3 regions of the Neobittarella massiliensis (ex Bilen et al. 2018) genome follow, and region 2 is predicted to be linked to each of the others. Evidence: a T-box and tRNA genes for the amino acid it is inferred to sense, from the RefSeq annotation. Region 2 holds a T-box; the other regions hold tRNA genes.
What was found. A T-box is a leader RNA that pairs with one kind of tRNA and senses whether it is charged. The one in region 2 lies ahead of pheS (phenylalanine--tRNA ligase subunit alpha), so its partner is inferred to be a tRNA-Phe.
Positions count from the first base shown of each region.

Region 1: it encodes a tRNA-Phe, which carries the amino acid that the T-box ahead of pheS (phenylalanine--tRNA ligase subunit alpha) is inferred to sense. The anticodon was not compared.
Region 3: it encodes a tRNA-Phe, which carries the amino acid that the T-box ahead of pheS (phenylalanine--tRNA ligase subunit alpha) is inferred to sense. The anticodon was not compared.

Region 1 covers NZ_JACOGI010000001.1:1,118,707-1,121,968, forward strand. The annotation lists gene H8K20_RS05155 (hypothetical protein) at 1-454, opposite strand, end outside; gene H8K20_RS05160 (CarD family transcriptional regulator) at 451-966, opposite strand; tRNA gene H8K20_RS05165 (tRNA-Gly) at 1,314-1,389, opposite strand; tRNA gene H8K20_RS05170 (tRNA-Cys) at 1,394-1,467, opposite strand; tRNA gene H8K20_RS05175 (tRNA-Gly) at 1,526-1,601, opposite strand; tRNA gene H8K20_RS05180 (tRNA-Phe) at 1,614-1,689, opposite strand; tRNA gene H8K20_RS05185 (tRNA-Asp) at 1,695-1,771, opposite strand; tRNA gene H8K20_RS05190 (tRNA-Val) at 1,777-1,852, opposite strand; gene H8K20_RS05195 (hypothetical protein) at 2,139-2,339, shown strand; gene H8K20_RS05200 (helicase C-terminal domain-containing protein) at 2,415-3,262, opposite strand, start outside.
Region 2 covers NZ_JACOGI010000001.1:1,853,700-1,856,961, reverse strand. The annotation lists gene pheT (phenylalanine--tRNA ligase subunit beta) at 1-890, opposite strand, end outside; gene pheS (phenylalanine--tRNA ligase subunit alpha) at 906-1,919, opposite strand; T-box leader at 2,006-2,242, opposite strand; gene acpS (holo-ACP synthase) at 2,382-2,738, shown strand; gene H8K20_RS08435 (GGDEF domain-containing protein) at 2,741-3,262, opposite strand, start outside.
Region 3 covers NZ_JACOGI010000001.1:1,127,308-1,130,569, forward strand. The annotation lists gene H8K20_RS05225 (VOC family protein) at 1-273, opposite strand, end outside; gene H8K20_RS14190 (methylated-DNA--[protein]-cysteine S-methyltransferase) at 470-1,018, opposite strand; tRNA gene H8K20_RS05235 (tRNA-Gly) at 1,172-1,247, opposite strand; tRNA gene H8K20_RS05240 (tRNA-Phe) at 1,252-1,327, opposite strand; tRNA gene H8K20_RS05245 (tRNA-Asp) at 1,333-1,409, opposite strand; gene hslO (Hsp33 family molecular chaperone HslO) at 1,487-2,362, opposite strand; gene H8K20_RS05255 (class I SAM-dependent methyltransferase) at 2,365-3,111, opposite strand; gene H8K20_RS05260 (YerC/YecD family TrpR-related protein) at 3,122-3,262, opposite strand, start outside.

The sequences.
Region 1 (3,262 bases), 730 kb from region 2:
TCTCTACTTTTTGGGTGATGTACTGCTCGACTTGCTCCAGCGGTATATGCAGTGCGATTGCCAGCTGGCCGTGCAGATAGCTCTTGGCCCGCTGACTGTAAGCCTCTTCGTAGGGCTGGGCACAGTGGTCTTTGCCCCGCAGATAAGCGGTCTTGATGACCCGGACCCACTCCAGCTCATCGAAAGCATCCATGGCCTGCTGGTAAAATTCGCGCCGTACCTTGTTGCTGGGGGCCTGTATCGTGCGCACTGAACCGATGCGCTCCACCGCCTCTTGCAGTACGGCATCAGGAGCCATCGCCCGGGCGATCTCGCTGTTTGACACAGACGCGCGCTGCTGGCTGTGGCAGGCTTTGAGCTCTGATCTTTGCCCGCTGCGGCCAGTGACCTGCCAGACGCCGTCACGATCCCGCAGCAGCACATAACTGCCGTCGGCAAAGATATGTTCGCTCACTGTATCTTGTCCTCTACCTCGATCTGCTCGACGATGAGCGGCAGCACCTGCTGGGGTTTGATCTTGAGCACGTGGGCGAACTCCTCGTACAGCATGCGCTCGGCCTCTTTCATGAAGTGCTCGTCGGAGGCGTGCAGCTTGCGGCCCTTTTGCTGCTGCAGCTGCTGGTGGGTATACAGCGTTTTGATGAGCTGTACCAGCTGCACCCGGTCGCCGCCGGCCAGAATGGTACGGTAGGCCTCGCGCCGCTGATTTTCGTCCTCGATCCAGATATTCTCTTTGTCGGGCATAGAGCGTATGAGCGCGTAGATCTCTTCTGCCGAGAGGATACGCCGCATTTTATCGCACAATTTTTGGTTGGCCGCCGGCACGAAGATCGTAGATTTCTCGTCGTAGACCGGCCGCAGTACATAGTATTCCTCTTTGTTGCCGCACAGATCCATCACGCTGATCTCGGCGATGCGGCACACGCCTTGGGCGCCATATAACACCGTATCGTTTTGCTGAAACATTTACCCCTCAGTCCTCTCTGAACGCCCGGCAGAACAGAGCACTGTTCTGCTACAAAAAAACGCACAGCCCACTGGCAAGACCGGCACTCGCGCCGTCTTATCAGCAAACCGCACATTGTGTGTAGCTATATTATAACATTTTGACGCGGGAATTGTCATAGGCATTTTCCCCAAACATAAGCTATGAAGCAGGTTTATCCGCCCTAAAAGCGCTTGTCCGGCCGGTTTTGGGGGACACTTTTGCCGCCGGGGCCAAAAAAGCTATTTTTTAGAGGGAGCAGGCAAACGGTAGACAGGGAATATATAAAGATAAAAAAGCACCTGTCGTAACCGACAAGTGCTTTTTTTGGAGCGGGTTACGAGGCTCGAACTCGCTACCTCCACCTTGGCAAGGTGGCGCTCTACCAGATGAGCTAAACCCGCATATTGGAGGCGCCACCCAGAATTGAACTGGGGATAAAGGTTTTGCAGACCTCTGCCTTACCGCTTGGCTATGGCGCCTTATACACCGATCGAACGACCGGTTTACAATGAGACAAGTGCTTTGCACCCGTTTTACTGGAGCGGGTTACGAGGCTCGAACTCGCTACCTCCACCTTGGCAAGGTGGCGCTCTACCAGATGAGCTAAACCCGCACAATAAAACTCTGGTGCCTCCGGACGGAATCGAACCATCGACACGAGGATTTTCAGTCCTCTGCTCTACCGACTGAGCTACAGAGGCATAATTGGCGACCCGAAAGGGGCTCGAACCCTCGACCTCTAGCGTGACAGGCTAGCGTTCTAACCAACTGAACTATCGGGCCACAAATGGTGGGAACAACAGGGCTCGAACCTGTGACCCCCTGCTTGTAAGGCAGATGCTCTCCCAGCTGAGCTATGCTCCCGTTGTGTCGCTTTGTCTCCCCAGCGACGAGATTTATTGTACTATACCGGTGGTAGAAAGTCAACACTTTTTTTACATTTTCTTTCTGTAATTCCACCAGCTATTTCCTGTTATTTGATGATACCGCACGAGGAAGCCAAAAACCACTGGCCGGCCGATATTAAAAATATGCGGCGAATCTGCCGCCAGGCGCAAGACCGGCCGATTTTTGCCTACACTATATATGTGGGGCGCAACGGCCACCTTTTTAAAGCGGCAATATTATTTTACCGAAAGGCGGCGATCGTATGCAAGACAAAAATATCCTCTCGGACCTGCCCATGGGATTTGGGATGGCTCTGGCACAAAATGTACCCGCTATGGAGCACTTTTCTGCCCTGCCGGCAGCAGCGCAACAGCGGATCATCGACGGCACCCATCAGGTGACCTCGAAAAAAGAGATGGCACGCTATGTACAGCAGCTGGCCGACGGCGAGACCGGCCGGTAGGCGCAAAAAAGAGCGGTCGTTCGCGCAGTGGAAAGATAGGTGCGGGCCGCTCTTTTTACATAACATCTGCCGCCGTCACCCACCGCTCTGGTTGCCGCCGACAGCCGGCTGCTGCCAAAAAGCCTGTACGGCGCCGGATATGGCCTCTACTGAATCGGTGCGGGCAAAACCCTGCCAGTGGGCCGGAAAGAGCATCTGGTAACGGGGCGACAAAAAGCGGTCGTCGATGAGCAGCACCACTCCGCGGTCGCGCTCGTCGCGAATGACCCGACCGGCGGCTTGCAGCACCTTGTTCATGCCCGGAAACTGATAGGCAAAAGCGAAGCCCTGACGGTTTTTTTGATCGTAGTAGTCGCGCATGGCGTCGAGCTCCGTGCTCAGCTGGGGCAGGCCCACCCCCACGATCACAGTGCCGATGAGCCGATCGCCCACCAGGTCGATCCCCTCCCCGAACACGCCCCCCAGCACACAAAAACCGACCAGCGTGTCGCCGCCGCTGTCGAAGCGCCGCAAGAACGCTGTTCGGGCCTCCTCATCCATGCCCGGCTGCTGGCACAGCTGCGGGATATGGGGGTACTGGGCGCCAAACAGGTTGCTGACCTGCTGCAGATAGCTGTAGGAGGGGAAATAGGCCATATAATGCCCCGGCCGGCCCTCGGCCACGGCGGCGATACAGTCGGCCACGGCCGGGGCGCTCTGTTGGCGATGCTGGTAGCGGGTACTGAGGGCCCCGTTTACCAGCAGACACAGATTTTTGCGGGGAAACGGCGATGGCAGCTGGTATTTTTTGGATTGCTCATCGGCGCCCAGCACCTGGGCGTAAAAGCTGAGCGGTGAGAAAGTGGCCGAAAAGAGCACCGCCGCCCGCCCCTTTTTCATGGCCTGCTGCAATAAGTGGGCGGGATCGAGACACAGCTGCTGTA
Region 2 (3,262 bases):
GTCTCCAGCGTCTCGCCTGGGCGGGCCTGGCGCACGATGATGTGCCCGTTTTCTACCTGCTGGTAGTCAAAGGCATGCATGGGGCTGCCGTACTCCAGCAGCACGTAGTTGGTGATGTCGACGATGTTGCTGATGGGGCGGATGCCGCACACCCGCAGCCGGTCGCGCATCCACTTGGGCGAGGGACCGATCTTTACATTTTTGACGACTTTGGCGGCGTACCGCAGGCAGTTTTCGGTCTCGACGTCCACTTTCAAGTAATCGCCGATATCCCCGCTCTCGTGTTCTACGCGGGGGTCGGGCAGCCGCAGCGGCTTTCTAAAGGTGGCGGCGCTCTCACGGGCCAGACCGATCATCGACAGACAGTCGGGCCGGTTGGAGGTGATCTCGAACTCCACCGCCAGATCGTCCAGCTCCAGCGCGGTGACGATATCCTCGCCGACGGTGTAGCTGCCATCCTTTAAGATCATGATGCCGTCGGCATCTTGGTCGGGGCAGTCGTGCTCGGTGAGACCCAGCTCGGCAAACGAACACATCATCCCGTTAGAGACCTGTCCCCGCAGCTTGCCTTTTTTGATGTGCACGCCGCCGGGCAGATAGGAGTCGTGCAGCGCCACCGGCACCACCGCGCCGGGGTACAGGTTGGTGGCGCCGGTGCAGATCTGGATGGGCTCCGCTCCGCCCACCTCTACCTGGCACACCACCAGTTTATCGGCGTCGGGGTGCTTTTCGATCGAGAGCACCTTGCCTACCACTACGTTTTTTATCTCGTCGGCCAGGTTCTCCCAGCCCTCTACTTTGGAGCCGGACATGCTCATGGCCTCGGCGTACGCTCGGGGCGCAGCGTCGATCTCGGTGTAGTCCTGCAACCATTTATACGAAAGGATCATCTTCTCTACCTCCTGTTAGAACTGGCTCAAGAACCGCTGGTCGTTCTCGTAGAACAGCCGCATATCGCCGATACCGTAACGCCGCATGGCCACCCGCTCCAAGCCGATACCAAAGGCGAAGCCGCTGTATACCTCGGGGTCGATACCGCAGTTTTGCAGCACCCAGGGGTGGACCATACCGCAGCCCAGCAGCTCGATCCAGCCCTCGCCTTTGCACAGGCGGCAGCCGGCGCCGTGACAGGCATAGCACTGGGTGTCCATCTCGGCCGAAGGTTCGGTGAAGGGGAAGTGGTGGGGCCGGAAGCGCACCACGCTGTCGGCGCCGTACAGCTTTTTGGTGAACACCTCCAGGGTTCCTTTCAGGTCGGCCATGGTGATGCCTTTATCCACCACCAGCCCCTCGATTTGGTGGAATACCGGTGAGTGGGTGGCGTCCACCGCGTCGGAGCGGTAGACCCGCCCCGGGGCAATGACCTTGATGGGGGGCTTTTGCGTCTCCATGGTGCGCACCTGCACCGGCGAGGTCTGGGTGCGCAGCAGGATGTTATCGGTGATATAGAAGGTGTCCTGGGTATCGCGGGCAGGGTGATCCGGCGGCAGGTTGAGCGCCTCGAAGTTATAGTAATCCAGCTCTACCTCCGGCCCCTCGGCTACCGAGAAGCCCATGCCCAAAAAGATCTCGGTCAGGTCGTCTAGCACCTGGGTCATGGGGTGCAGGCCGCCCTGCTGGGGCAGCTTGCCGGGGATGGTCACGTCCACCCGCTCGGCCTCCAGCTGGTTCTTCAGCGCCTCAGCTTTCATCTGTTCGGCCTTTTTGGCGATCGCATCGGCGATATCGGCGCGCACCTGGTTGGCCAGCTGGCCGATCTGTGGCCGCTCCTCGGCCGACAGTCCGCCCATCTGTTTTAAAATGGCTGTCAGCTCGCCCTTTTTACCCAGGTATCTCACCTTGATCTCATCCAGGTCGTCTCTGGCCGCCGCGATCTGCGCGATGGCCTGCTCCTTGATCTGCAGCAGTTTGTCTTTCATATCCGGCTCCTTTCACAGTGCGGGTCTTTTGCTTGGGGACGGCGCCGTTTTTGGCGCCGGGCAAATAAAAAAGCCCCCGTCCCCCAAATAGGGACGAAGGCGTAAAAGTCTCCGCGGTACCACCCTGCTTTTTGCTTAGAGCAAACACTCTTTTTGCCGCTAACGGGGCTGCCCGTCCCCACCTACCGGCCACAGGGGGCTTTCAGCGGGGCCGCTCGGGAGTGAACTTCGCACTGCTGGCCCTCTGAACCCTTCACAGCAGCCGGGCTCTCTCTGAAAAGAGGGGAAATAAGCGGTGTTACTCTCTCCGTCATCGCGTTTATATACTTTAAAATAGCACATCCCCCCGTGTTTTGCAACACATTTTGAAGCAGATATTTGTAATTTCTGCCGGTTTCCTCTATAATCACAGCAGAGGACTATCGCCCACCGGCGACGGTAAAGTATAGGGGAGGGATGTCGATGTTACGCTGCGGCTGCGATATTATCGAGATCGAAAGGATAAAAAAGAGCATGGAGGACCCGCGCTTTTTACAGCGGGTGTTCACCGCTGGCGAACGAGATTATTTTACCCAAAAAAACAGCGCTCCCCAAACGGTGGCCGGCGTGTTTGCCGCCAAGGAGGCGCTGGTGAAGCTTGTTGGTACCGGCTTTCGCGGGCTTTCCTTCACCGATATCGAAGTGGTGCACACCCCGCAGGGCAAACCCTATTACCGGCTGGCGCCGCGCGCCGCCGCCCGGCTGGGCGATTATGAACAGCTAGATCTCTCTATCAGCCATGATACTGGGCGCGCGATGGCTGTGGCGGTGTGCCTGTAGCGTTACCGCCCCTCGCCGGTGTCGCAGACTACCTGGTCTTTTCCCTGATGTTTGGCGGTGTACAGCGCCTGGTCGGCCCTACGGATAAGGGTCTGCCAGGCGCTTTTGTCTTGGGGAACCGCCGCGCAGGCGCCAATGCTCACCGTGACCGGCGACGGCTTACCAGCTGCGTGCAGCGCCAGTGCCCGTACCGCCGCACACATCTCTTCGCCCCGCCGGCGCACCGCCGCGGTATCCGCGCCAGAGCCCAGATATAAAAACTCCTCCCCACCGTAGCGCAGAATGTACTCCCCCTCACTCTGCAGGCAGCCCAGCAGCGCCTGACTGACCTGATCCAAGCAGGCATCGCCCATCTGATGGCCAAACTGGTCGTTATACAGCTTAAAATCGTCGATGTCGATCATCATCATGCCCAGGTGCTTTCCGTGCTCGGCGCAGTCGGCACAGATGGCCGGCAGCCGCAGGTCTAAAAAGCGGCGGTTGTAGAGCCCGGTGAGCGAGTCGTGCCCCACCAGGTACATGAG
Region 3 (3,262 bases), 730 kb from region 2:
GCTCTCGCCGTAGCGGGCGTTAGACAGGTCAAAAGTTACCCCTTTGGCGGTCAGCTCGGCCATGGCTGCCGAAATATCGGCCACGGCGATGCCGATATGGCCGTTTTGACCGCGGCCGTCTTGGTGCATGATCTCGATCTGGTCGCCGGCAAAATGCGAGACGGGCAGCCGGCACGGCGCAAAGCCAAACAGAGTCTTGAACACGCCGGCCATCTGCTCTGCCTTTTGGCTGCTGCCGGCGTTGATCCCGATATGATCTACTCGGTACTCCACGGTATATAGCCTCCCTTTGTAAAACCGGCGACTGAGTATTTCAGCGGCCGGGCAGTCATCTTTACCCAGTATACCACAGATTGCCCGGTAGTATGAACGGCAGTTGGCAGCAGCTAGCAGCAGTGGACGACCGTGGCGTTGCCATTATAAAACTCAGCTTGTATACAGGGTCCAAGCGGTGCGAAATTCCGCGTTTTCACTTTTGCAACCACTCCTGCTCCACTGCTGTCAGCTGGTCCCAGCGCTGGCGACAGACGGCATCAAATCCACCCCAGGAGCCGCCGTGCAGTACCGCCTGCTCCATATCCAAAAGAGCCTGTTTCATGGGTAAACCACCGGCGTAGCCGCGCAGATCGCCGGCTGTGCCCACCAGCCGGTGGCAGGGAACGATGAGCGAGACGGGATTTTGGCCGTTGGCCGCGCCCACCGCCCGGGGCGACCTACTGCCGATCATCTGGGCCACCTGCGCATAGGTATACCGCCTGCCGTAGGGGATGGCTGCCACCGTTTGCCAGACCTTTTTTTGAAAGTGGGTGCCCTCTAACAGGATGGGGACCGAAAAGTTGTAACGGCGGCCGGCCAGATAATCGGCCACCTGCTCTACCGCCTGCTGTATCAGCGGCGTACAGGCCGGCTGAGCGCCGTTAAAGCAGGTATTGGGACGCAGATAGAGCCCGCAGATGGCCCCGTCTTTTTCTAAAAACCACAGCGGACCGGCGACGCTGCGGTATCGATAGATGTACACGATGACTTTCTCTCCCCTCTTTAAAGCGCTGCAAAATACCGCGTGCCGCTTGGGACGGCGCAGACAGTGGCATCAGCTGAATTTGAGCGGACTTTGGCGGGCCGCCTTTTGACATGAAAAAAGCACGGTGCAAAACTGCACCGTGCTTTTACCTGGAGCGGGTTACGAGGCTCGAACTCGCTACCTCCACCTTGGCAAGGTGGCGCTCTACCAGATGAGCTAAACCCGCATCCTGGTGCCTCCGGACGGAATCGAACCATCGACACGAGGATTTTCAGTCCTCTGCTCTACCGACTGAGCTACAGAGGCGTAATTGGCGACCCGAAAGGGGCTCGAACCCTCGACCTCTAGCGTGACAGGCTAGCGTTCTAACCAACTGAACTATCGGGCCACATCTTCGCCCTGGGCGCCCCGCGACTGCGTTCTTCCCAGCGACGAATGTTATTATACAATACTCGTTTTTGCTTGTCAACACTGTTTTTGCAGTTTTTCGATTTCTTTTGCGGTAAATCGATATTTCTTGTCGCAGAAGTGACAGGCCACCTCGGTATCTTCACCTTTGGCGGCCATATCTGCCAGCTCGTCGCGGCCCAGGCTGATGAGCATCTGCTCCACCCGCGAGCGGCTGCAGTTACAGCGGTAATCGACTGGGAACTCGTCCAGGATATTGGGGGCAAACCCAGCCAGCACGCGGTCGATGATCTGTTCGAGCGCGAGGCCGCTGTCTAACATGTTGGTCATGGAGGGCAGGCCTTTGATATTCTCCTCCAGGCGGGAGATCTCGTCCTCGGTGGCGCCGGGCAACAGCTGTACCAAAAAGCCGCCGGCTACCTTGACGGTGAGATTGGGATTGACCAGCACCCCCAGCGCGCAGACGGTGGGTATCTGCTCGCTGGCGGCAAAGTAGGCGGTGATATCCTCGGCCACCTCGCCGGACACCAGCGGCACACTGCCCACGTAGGGGTCTTTCATGCCCACGTCTTTGATGACGTGCAGCAGGCCGTTTTGGCCCACGGCACCGCCTACATCCAGCTTGCCGTAGCGGTTGAGCGGCAGCTCTACCACCGGGTTTTGCACATAGCCGCGCACGCTGCCCCGGTCGTCGGACACGGCAATCACCGAGCCAGCCGGGCCGTCGCCTTTGAGGCGCAGCGTGAGGCTGGACTCCTCCCCCTTTAAAGAGCAGCCCATCATTGAGGCGGCGGTGAGCAGGCGGCCCAAGGCCGCAGTGACTACCGCCGAGGTCTTATGTATCTGCTCGGCCCTGGCGGCGATATCGGTGGTGTCGGCGGCGGTGATGACCACGCCCCCATTTTCGCTGATGGCACGCAAGATCCTGCCCATCGTCATCTCTCCTTACTGGCAATATATACGGCCCGCTGGCTGTCTTTTTGCAGCGGCTGGTCGCGGTACCCGCCACACACCTGCAAGACGCGCATACCGGCGGCGGCCAGAGCGCTCTCGAGCTGCTGGGGGGTGAAGTAGTACTGGGTGAACGACTCGTCATAGCGGGCAAACGACCCGCCCTGGCGGTCGAAAAAAGTGAGGTCTACATCGGTGGTGTTGTCCTCGGGGTAAAAGGTGTTCTGCCAGCCGCAGTAGGTGTCGCCCAGATCGTAGATATAGGCGTTGTCGCCCAGCACCTGGCTGTGCTTATAGTAGGTGTTGCAGTCGAACAAAAAGACGCCGCCGGGCTCTAAAAACAGGCCGATACGGGCAAAAGCCTGCCGCAGCGACTGCTCGCCGGTGAGGTGATTGACCGTATCGAGGGTGCAGATCGCGGCGCGCACGGTGCCGTAGAGGTCGAGCTCCTCCAGCGGCTGGTTCAAAAGGAGCAGCTGCACCCCGGCCTGCTGGGCGCGCTCACGGGCCTTTTGCAGCATCTCGGGCGAGATATCGGTGCCGATGACATCGAAGCCCATTTGGGCGCACAAAACAGACAGGCCGCCTGTTCCGCAGCCTGCATCCAGCAGTATCCCGCCTGAGATACCGTTTTGTTTGAGTTTTTCTGCGATGAAAGCCGCCATGGACGCCCGGTCGACATCGTCGGTAAAGGCGTCGTAAAAGGCGGCAAAATTGCCGTAATAACTCATTTTAAAAGCCCTAATCCTGTGCGTTCTCCTGCTCGCGGTCGAGCAGTTTGTCGTACCCGCCGCAGCCGTAGAGCAGCGAGCGGTTGACCCGGCTGATGGTGGCCGTAGAGGCACCTGTCTCTTTGACGATCTCGGAATAGACCTTTTTGGC